3 regions of the Pectobacterium versatile genome follow, and region 2 is predicted to be linked to each of the others. Evidence: predicted binding sites of a transcription regulator. Region 2 holds the regulator's gene; each other region holds the start of a gene.

Region 1 (4,181 bases), 1.4 Mb from region 2:
TTTGGGCCGACTAATCCGAACCTGATCCAGTTCTTCCTGCGTCGTGATTTCGCCCAGACCGGTGTGCCAGATGTTGGCACTATCATGCTGTTCAGCGGTGTTGCCGGGAATGATATGCCGGGGATTATCCGCGATGTGACCGAAGAATCGGTCACTGTGGATTTCAACCACCCGCTATCTGGTCAGGCGATTACCTTCGATCTTGAAGTGCTGGATATCGATCCTGTACAACAGGAGGTGACACATGCAGATCCTGCTGGCTAATCCGCGCGGCTTTTGTGCTGGTGTCGATCGAGCTATTAGCATTGTGGAACGTGCGCTGGAGCTTTTTGGTACGCCAATCTACGTCCGTCATGAAGTGGTACATAACCGCTATGTGGTTAACGGATTACGCGAACGTGGCGCGATTTTTATTGAGCAGATTGAAGACGTGCCGGATGGTGCGATTCTGATTTTCTCTGCACATGGCGTTTCGCAAGCGGTACGCAATGAAGCCAAAAACCGCGATCTGACAGTATTCGATGCGACCTGTCCGCTAGTGACCAAGGTGCATATGGAAGTGGCCAGAGCCAGTAAGAAAGGCGTTGAAGCGATTCTTATCGGGCATGCCGGACACCCTGAAGTTGAAGGGACGATGGGACAATACAGCAATGCGGACGGCGGCATGTATCTGGTGGAGTCCCCCGAGGATGTCTGGCAGCTACAGGTAAAAGACGAAAGCAATCTGTGCTTTATGACGCAAACCACGCTTTCTGTTGATGATACCTACGCGGTGATTGATGCGTTGCGTGAGCGTTTCCCGCAGATTGTCGGCCCGCGTAAAGATGACATCTGCTATGCAACGACCAATCGTCAGGAAGCGGTGCGCCACCTGTCGGATAAGGCGGATGTCGTTTTTGTCGTAGGCTCTAAAAACTCCTCAAACTCCAACCGCCTTGCTGAATTGGCACAACGCGCGGGGAAAGCGGCTTATCTGATTGATTCATCCGAAGATATCCAGGAGTCATGGTTAGCGGGCGCTTCGCATGTTGGGGTGACCGCAGGCGCATCGGCACCGGATATTCTGGTACAACAGGTGATCCAGCGCCTGAAAGAATTGGGCGGCAAGGTTGCGATTGAAATGCAAGGGCGTGAAGAAAACATCGTCTTTGAAGTGCCCAAAGAGCTGCGTGTTGAAGTCAAACAGATAGATTAATGCTGTTTCTGCGGTAGGGCTAGGCTAAAGCCCTATCGCTTTTATCCCCTTCCGTTTTCTTTCCCCTATATTCACTCATGAAAATGTTAATGCATAAAAATGAATTTTTATGCGTTACGCCATGTGGCTTGTTTTTTAACCGCTTGTATTTATCTTCAAATACGTTGCGATTTTTCATCGCTCTGAGACGCCATTTTGCTGGTTGTGGTTAGACAGTTTTGCTGATTTTCTGCGGCTTCAAACAGTATTTTCTAATCTGGCGGTAAATCCGCTGGCGATAGTGCGCAGCGCCCGTTAACCTGATGTTATTTTTATGTCGTCAGGATTAAAAAGAGAGAGACATTATGAAGGATTCATCCATTCGTATTGCGGTTGTAGGCGCGGGCGGCCGTATGGGACGCCAGCTGATTCAGGCTATCGAGCAAATGGACGACGTGATATTGGGCGCTGCGCTGGAGCGTTCTGGTTCGTCTCTGATAGGAAGCGATGCCGGTGAACTTGCTGGGCTGGGGAAAAGCGGTATTACCGTGAATGAAAGCCTGGATGCCGTGCAGAATGATTTCGATATTTTGATCGACTTCACCCGCCCAGAAGGCACATTAGCGCATTTGGCGTTTTGCCGTCAGCACCGTAAAGGCATGATTATTGGGACAACCGGCTTTGATGACGCAGGGAAAGCTGCGATTAAGCAGGCTGCGCAGGATATCGGCATTGTGTTTGCGGCGAACTTCAGCGTTGGCGTCAATGTCATGCTGAAGCTGCTGGAAAAAGCGGCCAAGGTCATGGGCGACTATACTGATATCGAAATCATTGAAGCACACCACCGCCACAAAGTGGATGCGCCATCGGGTACCGCGCTGGCGATGGGCGAAGCGATCGCTGATGCGTTGGGACGCGATCTGAAGTCCTGTGCCGTGTACGCGCGTGAAGGCTACACCGGTGAGCGCGATCCGAAAAGCATTGGTTTTGCGACCGTGCGAGCGGGCGATATCGTCGGTGAACATACGGCGATGTTTGCTGACATTGGCGAGCGCGTTGAGATTACCCACAAGGCATCCAGCCGTATGACGTTTGCCAATGGTGCAGTAAGAGCCGCTATCTGGATTAGTTCGAAAGAAAGTGGTATTTTTGATATGAGAGATGTGCTTTATCTGGATGATTTATAGTATTTAATTGTTTATAAAAAATTATATCTAGCTGATAAAGGTGGTTATTTTTATGATCACCTTTGTTTTTATATTATTGGATTCTATTTTCTATCATCATTGGTTTTTATTTGTGTTTTATTCTGTTTTTTAGTGATGATTTTCCCTCCTTACTCCCAAAATGCCCTTTGCTGGTGATTTGTTACTCTTATTTTAGCAATGTTGTCTCGCAACCGTTTACTTATCTCAGTTGATAGGGTTTTTTACGTCAGTGGGCCACTATTTATTCCGTAAAGCATAAAAATAAGAGAAAAAAAGCGGTTTGGGTAGACAATCGGGAAGACCATCATTAAAATGCGCCCAATTTGCCAAAAATTGGCCTTACAGGTAGTTTTTGCATTGATTTAGTGACTCAAATCTGAATTAATATGCAAATAACGTGATTGTTTATTCCTTGGAGGGTGTTTTGATTAAGTCAGCGCTATTGGTTCTGGAAGACGGAACCCAATTCCACGGTCGGGCCATTGGGGCAGAAGGGTCGGCAGTGGGGGAAGTGGTCTTCAATACGTCGATGACCGGTTATCAAGAAATCCTTACTGATCCTTCCTATTCCCGCCAGATTGTCACTCTCACTTATCCCCATATCGGTAATGTCGGCGCCAATGCCAACGATGAAGAATCCCCCTCTGTACAGGCTCAAGGCCTGGTGATTCGCGATTTACCTCTGATTGCCAGCAACTACCGTAGTGAAGAAAGCCTGTCTGAATACCTCAAACGCAACAACATCGTCGCCATTGCTGATATCGATACCCGTAAACTGACCCGTCTGCTGCGTGAAAAAGGCGCACAGAATGGCTGCATCATTGCGGATGATGCGCCGGATGCTGCTGTCGCGCTGGAGAAAGCGAAAGCGTTCCCAGGGCTGAAGGGCATGGATCTGGCAAAAGAAGTGACGACGCCAGAAAGCTACAGCTGGTTACAGGGAAGCTGGACGCTGGAAGATGAATTGCCAGCGGCAAAAAACGAAAGCGAACTGCCTTACCACGTTGTTGCTTATGACTACGGTGTGAAACGCAACATTCTGCGTATGCTGGTGGATCGCGGCTGTCGCCTGACGGTCGTTCCGGCGCAGACACCTGCTGAGGACGTACTGAAGCTGAATCCAGACGGCATTTTCCTCTCTAACGGCCCGGGCGACCCGGAACCGTGCGACTACGCGATTCGTGCGATCAAAACCTTCCTGGAAACGGATATTCCGGTATTCGGTATTTGTCTGGGTCACCAACTGCTGGCACTGGCGAGCGGTGCCAAGACCATCAAAATGAAGCTGGGTCACCACGGTGGCAACCATCCGGTCAAAGATCTGGATAACAACTGTGTGATGATCACCGCGCAGAACCACGGCTTTGCGGTTGATGAAAATAATCTGCCTGACACGCTGCGCGTCACGCACAAATCCCTGTTTGACCATACGGTGCAGGGGATCCACCGCACGGATAAACCCGCGTTCAGCTTCCAGGGGCACCCAGAAGCGAGCCCAGGCCCGCACGATGCCGCGCCGCTGTTCGACCACTTTATTGACTTGATTCAGACTTACCGTTCTTCAGCTAAATAATCAGGAGCGAGAAAATGCCAAAACGTACAGATATTAAAAGCATCCTGATTCTGGGCGCCGGCCCGATTGTTATCGGCCAGGCGTGTGAGTTTGACTACTCTGGTGCACAGGCGTGTAAAGCGCTGCGTGAAGAGGGTTACCGCGTTATTCTGGTGAACTCTAACCCAGCAACTATCATGACCGACCCGGAAATGGCCGATGCGACCTACATCGAGCCGATTCACTG
Region 2 (4,181 bases):
GGCGGAAGTGGTCAAGATTCAGGTTTCAGAAAATAACCATCAGATTTGGTTCCGTCTGGCAGACGAAGCGCTGATGAAATACGTGCTGCATAAAGGCTTTGTTGGGATTGATGGCATCAGCCTAACGGTGGGGGAAGTCACTCGCGGGCGCTTCTGCGTGCATTTAATTCCAGAAACGCTGAACCGCACCACGCTGGGCCAGAAACGTCTGGGGAATCGCATCAATATCGAAATCGATCCGCAGACACAGGCCGTGGTGGATACCGTCGAGCGAGTGTTAGCCAGCAAGCAGGCGAGCGAACTCGGCAAGGAAGAGTAATTCCTACGTTGCAGATTCTAGTAAATCGGACGGCGTTTCTACCGTCCGGCTTTCTCTTTTCTGTCAGCGCGCAACGCGCAATCCACCGTCGATCCCATCCGTGCTGAACACGACCTGCCAGAGCTGAAGTTTTCTTGCTCTGAAGGCCCCTGCACAAAAGTTAAGATAGTAGCTGAACATCCGGCGGAAGCGGGCCGTATAGCGTGTGGAAAGCGGTGGCGAGTTCTGCTGAAAGCGAGCGTGCCAGGCCATTAATGTACGATCGTAATCAGACCCGAAATTATGCCAGTCTTCCATCACCAGGTAAGGCTCACTCGCCTGCGCAATATGCTGTATGGAAGGAATGCAGCCATTGGGGAAGATGTATTTATGAATCCAGGGATCGATATGCGGGTTGGTCTTATTAGCCCCGATGGTATGTAGCAGAAACAGTCCATCGGGTTTTAGATTACGCCGTACGACGCGGAAATAATTGTCATAGTTGCGCGGCCCGACATGTTCAAACATGCCAACTGACACCACGCGATCAAATTGCCGATCGAGATCGCGGTAATCCTGTAATTCAATGGTGACGTTCAGATCCTGACAGCGCTGCTGTGCCAGCATTTGCTGCTCTCTGGAAATAGTGACGCCGTAAACTGAAACGCCGTAGTGGCGTGCCGCGAACTCGGCAAGTCCGCCCCAACCACAGCCGATATCCAGCAGCGTCATTCCTGATTTGAGCTGGAGCTTTTCGCAGATCATGGTGAGTTTATCTTCCTGCGCCTGTTCCAGCGTCTGTGCCTGTTTCCAATAAGCGCAGGAGTATTGCATGTAAGGATCTAGCATCAGGGTAAAGAGATCATTACCTAAATCGTAATGCGCTTTACCGACAACCTGAGCGCGTCGGCGGGATTGCAAATTCGTGATGCGGGAGAGGGCGACACGCGTCAGGTCGTGCAGGCGGCGGGGCAGTTGAGTATCCAGCCCTGCGCGCAGAACGCGATGGGAAAACATATCCAGCCGTTCACAGTCCCACCATTCGTCCATGTAGCTTTCTCCCAGCCCTAGGGATCCCTCACGCAGGATACGCTTAAAGAAGTTGGGGTTGATCACGCGGATGTCAAAAGGGCGAGTGCCGTTGATGGTGATATCCGCGGTGGCTAACATGTCCTGTACGATGTGGAACCAGGGTGCGGTCTCATCATCCCATTCTTCTGTATAAGGCAAACCCATCATGTCTCCTTAACTTTTCACATGTAAAAGTATCGTAAAACACACCTGGACAACACTTATCACAGCCGAGGTATCGGCTGTCACCAGAGAAAATGAAACACGGTATTATACCCGTCATACTTCAAGCCGCATGTACGTTGGCTACGTTCACTCACCCGAATCACTTACTTGAGTAAGCTCATCGGGATTCCCTCGCTTGCCGCCTTCATGCAACTCGAATTATTTAGGGTATAGAATTATAACGGCTTCAGCCAGCCTACAAGAGAATTGGCTGAAGCAGAGAGAGGAAGCAGGCAGGAATAAGAAAATCGTCTGTACAGAATAGCGGCGGCTAGCGGCGATAGTCGAGGTAGGGGCCGTCTGCCACCGAGCGACGTTCAATCAGCGTCGGGTGTACTTCAATGACGTGCGCATCTTCTCGTTTACTGGTAATGCGATCCAGAAGCATAGAGAACGCGGACTGGCCCAGACGCTCCTTTGGCTGGTGGATGGTGGTCAGCGCAGGCGTAAAGAAGCGTGCGTGGCGCACGTTGTCATAACCGATCACCGAAATGTCCTGCGGTACGCGCAGACCCAGTTCATCAGCCGCACAGATAGCCCCCATCGCCATAATATCGCCACCGCAGAATACGGCTGTAGGTCGCTGTTTCTGTGCGAGAATTTGATGCATGGCTTTGTAGCCGGATTCCGGTTCGAAATCGCCCCGAACCACCCATTCGTCGCGTACGGTGATGTCGGCTTCCTTCAGCGCTTTCAAAAAACCGAGGTAGCGTCCGCTGCCGGTGTTGCGTTCTTGAGTACCGGGGATGGCGCCGATATCGCGATGGCCGCGTTCAATCAGGTAGCGACCTGCCATATAACCACCTTCAAAGGCGTTATCGATAATCGTATCGGTAAAATCGCTGTGCATCTGTCCCCAGTCCATCACGACCATCGGAATGCTGCGATAATCTTCCAGCATGCCTAATAACTCGGGTGGGTATTCGGCGCACATCACCAACAGGCCGTCGACGCGTTTTTGCGCCAGCATGGAAAGATAGGCGCGTTGCTTGCCGATGTCGTTATGCGAATTACATAGCACCAGCGTGTAGCCTTTGGCATAGCAGCTGTTTTCAACGGCTTCAATGATCTCGGCGAAATAGGGGGCTTCGCTGGAAGTAGCCAGCAAGCCGATAGATTTAGTGTGATTAACTTTGAGGCTGCGGGCGACGGCGCTGGGTGAATAGTGCAATTCTTTGATTGCTGCCCTGACGGCTGCCTTAGTCTCTTCGGCGACGAAACGTGTTTTATTGATCACGTGCGATACGGTTGTGGTGGAAACGCCAGCACGTTTTGCCACATCTTTAATCGTTGCCATCTAAAAATGACTCCTGAACTTACCTGTTACAGACGTAAGTATATTGTTAATCGTTTGCCTACGTTTAATGTTCTTCTTCTAAGCTAAAAAACAGGATTTCAGAAGGAGAATGCCGAATGTTATACCGAAGGGATCTGGGTTGACGTTTTTCGACTGATACGCAGCGCTTTCATAAACAGCGGATTGTGTCCGATTTATCATGAAAGTGAAAGGGCTAATTTATACTATTAGTGATGCATTCGTCCGAGATTTTTCGCTAGAATTATGAAAGAATCGTAATAACCCTATTATTTGTAGCTTTAACTACCTAAACGCGGATTTGGCTGTGAAGGGGGGGGCTTTTTAGACGAAGCTTTCAGATAAAATTTGTTCGCTAATTAAGGAGTATTTTATGGATACAGATCTGAAGATGTCTTTGCTGACAACCATTGGTTCGTTGGCTGTGATCATCGTGTTTAGTTTTACAGCGGTGCTGAACTAACCGAACGATGATTTTGTGCGGGTTAGGTATTCAGACACGTTGATGTTACATAAAACGTGTCTGAATCGTTTCTGTTCGACGTATGTAATCTATTATCACTCTTAACGAATCGTCTGCGGTGTGACCACGCGACGCGCGCCAACGTAGTGCTCCTGCCAATAATCTTCACTCAACTTGCTGATACGAATATCTGACCCTGTCCGCGGCGACTGAATAAATTTCCCTTCACCCAGATAAACCCCGACGTGATCGGCTGCGCCACGATTATTGATGCGGAAGAAGACCAGATCGCCACTTTCCAGCTCACTCTTTTTAATCGGAGCGGCATCACGCAGGTGATACATTTCGTTTGCGGTGCGTGGAATTTGGATCTTAACGACATCTTTGTAGGCGTAATAAACCAGTCCGCTACAGTCGAATCCGGTAAAGGGAGAGGAACCGCCCCAGTGATAAGGCTTACCTATCTGACTCATCAACTTATTCATTGCGGTTGTTTTGGCATGTTGATAGCGTTTTTTATGCGCGGCGCTTAGCGCCATTCCTTTTTCTGTCGGTGCTGGATTCTTATCCGCTTTCCCCTTGAGTGCGGTCTTCTTCAGTCCTGTTTTGACTCTGGCTTGGGCGGTTGTTTGTTTCTCTTCTTCAGGCTTCAGCTTTTTAAGATTTTTTTTCACTAGCGCGGGCGTGCTGCTTTGCGTTCGTGACGGTTTTTTTTCTGTCACTTTGCTCGCGGTACGGGATTTGGTTTTATTGCTGACTGCGGTAGGTTCTGGTTTTTTGCTTTTGATCGGCGTCGGGGATTTAGCATT
Region 3 (4,181 bases), 1.9 Mb from region 2:
AAACCAGCCAATCAATTGATTAATATTTAAATAATTTAATTTTAATTAATAACGGGCGGGAAGAAGGCTGATCTTTCTCCCACGTCGGCATAGGTAGAGTGATGCTGTGTTTCTCAGGTTAAAAGCTAAGCTGACAGGAGCAAAAATCCCCAATGAGCTGGGGATTTGTTTATAAAAAGACGGGTGAAGGGGCTGGATTATTTCAGCTTCAGCGTGTGGATGATGCCTTCCGCTTCGCTCTGTGCCTGTTGCTGATTGCTGGCTGGCAGCGTGATCTGCAAGGTCAGTAGTTGGTTTTCCACTTTACCCAGCACGACAGAGGAATAAGCCTGCTGTCCGCTGCTAGTGATAATGCTGTCGAGCTGTTGCAGCTTCTTGCCGTCAACGTCGATGGTCTTGTTAGTGACGACCTGGAGGTTGGCGTCACGCGTGCGCTGTTGATCTTCCAGACGCTGTGTCAGCACGGTTAACTCTTCCGTAGTGTTGTCGCCCAGAATCACGATGACCGCTTTCTGCCCATTATCATTGGCGTAAACGTGCATATTGTTCGCCTGCGTACCGACTTTACCGCTTTGATCGCGCATATCGGCCGGCAGGGTAAACGCCACCTTGCCACCCATTAATTCAATGTTCTGGCTCGCAGCAGCTTCTGCGGCAGGTTTATCTTGTGCGCCAGCTTTTGCAGCGTCATCCGTTTTGCCATCACAGGCAGCAAGCAGGCCGACAAGCAAGCCGACACCGAGGTATTTGATGATATTCGACATGGGATCCCTTTCTCTCGTTTTTGAAACAGATAATCTTTCTATACCCTAAATAATTCGAGTTTCAGGCAGGCGGCAAGGGAAGGAGTCCCGATGAGCTTACTCAGGTAAGTGATTCGGGTGAGTGAACGCAGCCAACGCACATGCAACTTGAAATATGACGGGTATAAACAGGTAATAACAGTATGGCACCCTATTCAGATAGCAAAAACAAGCATTTTGTTGTTGCAAACCGTTGTTAGTACCTGCGTTATTTTTACAAAACGATGAGTGACTTGATGAGAAAAGGCGGCGTAAATAGCCGCCCGATTGCCATTAATGGTGGCTGCTGACGGAACGGTAGTCGGCCGAGTCTTTCTGTTCGCTTAGACGTTTAAGCACCATGTTCAGCATGACGCCGTACATCGGCAGGAAGAACGCCAGGCTGATCAGCAGCTTGAAGGCATAATCCACCATCGCGATTTCAACCCAGTTTGCCGCCATGAAGGCATCGGTGCTGCGGTAAAACGCAATGAAGAAAAAGGCCAGTGTATCGCTGAAATTACCAAACACGGTTGAAACGGTTGGCGCGACCCACCACGCGCGTTTCTGGCGCAGGCGGTTGAAGACGTGAACATCCAGAATCTGACCAAGAACATAAGCCATGAAGCTGGCGCAGGCGATACGTGCCACGACGATATTTATCTGACTTAATGCCTCGAACGACTGCCACGATCCCTGATAAAACAGGCTCGACACCAGATAGGAAATGACCAGAGCAGGCACCATCACGGTCAGAATGATACGACGCGCCAGCGGCGCACCGAAAACCCGTACCGTCAGGTCAGTTGCCAGAAAAATAAACGGAAAGGTAAACGCGCCCCAGGTGGTATGAAAACCGAAAATCAATACCGGGAGCTGGACCAGATAATTACTCGACGTAATGATCAGGACATGGAACAACGATAGCCAGATCAGCGCCGTAAGCCGCTGCTGGGGAGTAAAACGATACATAATGTGACCTTTTTGGTTATTGGGGTTAGGGAACCCAAGGGATAACGTGCAGATTTATGCTGCAACGCGGCGGCATAATACGCAATTGCTTTGCTAATGCAATGTGTTTTGCCAGAAAAAGATGGTTGTTTTATGCGCAAACGTTGTCGTCGCTTGCGTCGGGAAATCCTCAGCGTAAACTAAGGCGGTTTTTTGATTCCAGCACTGAGAACGTTGATGACCGATCCCTTTACCAACCCGGATAAAACCCTTGATGCACAGGGGCTGCGCTGCCCTGAGCCTGTGATGATGGTGCGTAAGACGGTACGCCAGATGGAAACCGGGCAAACGCTGTTGATTATTGCCGACGATCCAGCCACCACCCGCGATATTCCCGGTTTTTGCGTGTACATGGAGCATGAGCTTCTGGCGCAAGAGACCGAGCAGGTTCCCTATCGTTATCTGCTGCGCAAAGGTTAATACTCGTCATACTTCAAGCCGCAGGTGCGCGGTGTTGCACCGCGCACCGTGGATCGATATCAGTCCTGTTTTCTCAACAGCCGCAGCGCGTTGGCTGTGACCAGCGCGGTTGCGCCGGAATCTGCCAGCACGGCGAGCCACAGTCCGGTAATACCCAGAATACTGGTAACCAGAAATACCGCTTTCAGCCCCAGCGCGATAGTAATGTTCTGACGAATATTACGTTGCGTCGCCCGCGACAGGCTAATCATGGCGGCCAGCCCAGTCAGGCGACTGTGCGTTAAGGCGGCATCGGCCGTCTCCAGCGCCACATCAGTACCGCTTCCCATCGCAATCCCGATCGTTGCCGCTTTCATTGCCGGTGCGTCGTTGATGCCATCACCAACCATCGCGACGGGATGCTGCTTGCTCAATTCGCTGACTGCCGTGACCTTGTCAGCAGGGAGCAGGCTGGCTCGGTAATCGATCCCTAATGTCGCCGCAATGGCTGCCGCCGCGCGGGGATTATCGCCGGTGAGCATGACGCCACGAATCCCTAACTGCTGCAAGGCATCCAGCGCTTCACGCGCATCGTGGCGTAGCGTATCGCTCAACGCCAGCACGCCGAGCAGGTTATCGTCCTCTTGCACCACCACGACGGTTTTCCCTTCGTTTTCCAGCGCATCAACCCGTTGCAACCAGTCGGCATCAAGCAGATCGGGCGCGACACGAGTCGGTGCGCTTACCTGAATCCGCCTGCCGCCTATCGTGCCTTCCACGCCGACTCCCGCCAGCGCTTTGCGGTTTTCTGCCATTGGCAGGAACGTGCTGCTGGATCGCGCATGCTGGACGATCGCTTTGGCAAGCGGATGGTGCGAACCGGATTCCACCGCAGCGGTGCGGGTTAACAGCGCCGTTGCGCTAACGCCCGCGGCGGGCAATACGTCCGTCACCTGCGGCTTGCCTTCCGTCAGCGTGCCCGTTTTATCGAACGCGATAGTCTTGATGCTGCCCAGCGATTCCAGCGCCGCACCACCTTTAATCAGCGCCCCACGGCGCGTTGCGGCGGCTAGCCCCGACGTAATCGCCGCAGGCGTTGAGATCACCAGCGCACACGGACAGCCAATTAACAGCAGCGTCAGGCCGCGATAAATCCACTCTTGCCACGGCTGCGCCAGCAGCAACGGCGGTACCAGAATCACCAGCAGCGACAGCAGCATGATGGCTGGCGTGTAGTAACGGCTAAACTTATCGAGGAAGCGCTCTATCGGCGCACGGCGCTCTTCCGCTTCTTCTATTAGTTGCAGAATGCGGTCAATAGCGCTGTTGCCCGGCTGTGACACCACCCGCAACTGCACAACCCGATCGACGCACAGACTGCCTGCGGCAATTTTTTCACCGGGCGTACGTTCAACGGGAACCGATTCACCGGTCAGCGCGCTTTCATCAAAGCTAGCGTCGCTGTTCAAGAGCTCCGCATCGGCGGGGAGCCGCCCACCGGGGGCGACTTCAATCACGTCACCGGGAACCAGACTGGCGACGGGAACGAGGCGTCGCTGCCCGTTGCCGACGACCGTGGCATCTTCGGGAAGCAGCGCCATCAGCGCCGTTACGCCCCGTCGTGCGCGGTTTGCCGCGTAAGATTCCAGATGTTCGCCTAGCATAAACAGCAGCAGGATGACGGTGGCTTCGGTGGTGGCGCCAATCAAGAGCGCTCCAATGGAAGCCACGCTCATCAGCGTTTCAATCGCGAAGGGCGTACCCGTGCGAATGAGCTGCACCGTTTTTTTCAGGATCGGGATCAGCCCGATAATCGTGGTCGCGATAAACGCGATCTGCCCGCCGCGCTCGCTTAGCAGGGAAAGTCCCCAGCTCGCAGCAGCCAGCAGAGTGAAAAGTATTAAGAAACCATATTCATGTACAAAACGACGTGCGGTCGAGGTGTCGGGTGGGGCGAGGGGGAGTGCGGTGTCCTGCAAGGCGAAGCCC

What was found. Region 2 encodes PurR, which represses purine synthesis genes. Its sites were predicted from a motif close to CANGCAAACGTTTGCNTG; they were not measured.
Region 1: the regulator PurR is predicted to act here: its motif matches at 2,567-2,584, upstream of carA (glutamine-hydrolyzing carbamoyl-phosphate synthase small subunit).
Region 3: the regulator PurR is predicted to act here: its motif matches at 1,888-1,905, upstream of tusA (sulfurtransferase TusA).

What each region holds. Positions count from the first base shown of each region.
Region 1 is NZ_CP034276.1:4,253,680-4,257,860, reverse strand. It holds gene fkpB (FKBP-type peptidyl-prolyl cis-trans isomerase) at 1-264, shown strand, start outside; gene ispH (4-hydroxy-3-methylbut-2-enyl diphosphate reductase) at 245-1,195, shown strand; gene dapB (4-hydroxy-tetrahydrodipicolinate reductase) at 1,540-2,361, shown strand; gene carA (glutamine-hydrolyzing carbamoyl-phosphate synthase small subunit) at 2,807-3,955, shown strand; gene carB (carbamoyl-phosphate synthase large subunit) at 3,970-4,181, shown strand, end outside.
Region 2 is NZ_CP034276.1:2,880,302-2,884,482, reverse strand. It holds gene EIP93_RS13005 (riboflavin synthase) at 1-319, shown strand, start outside; gene cfa (cyclopropane fatty acyl phospholipid synthase) at 383-1,534, opposite strand; gene purR (HTH-type transcriptional repressor PurR) at 1,866-2,891, opposite strand; gene cydH (cytochrome bd-I oxidase subunit CydH) at 3,283-3,372, shown strand; gene EIP93_RS12985 (C40 family peptidase) at 3,474-4,181, opposite strand, start outside.
Region 3 is NZ_CP034276.1:4,801,646-4,805,826, reverse strand. It holds gene EIP93_RS21780 (DcrB family lipoprotein) at 198-764, opposite strand; gene EIP93_RS21775 (7-cyano-7-deazaguanine/7-aminomethyl-7-deazaguanine transporter) at 1,077-1,754, opposite strand; gene tusA (sulfurtransferase TusA) at 1,971-2,213, shown strand; gene EIP93_RS21765 (zinc/cadmium/mercury/lead-transporting ATPase) at 2,273-4,181, opposite strand, start outside.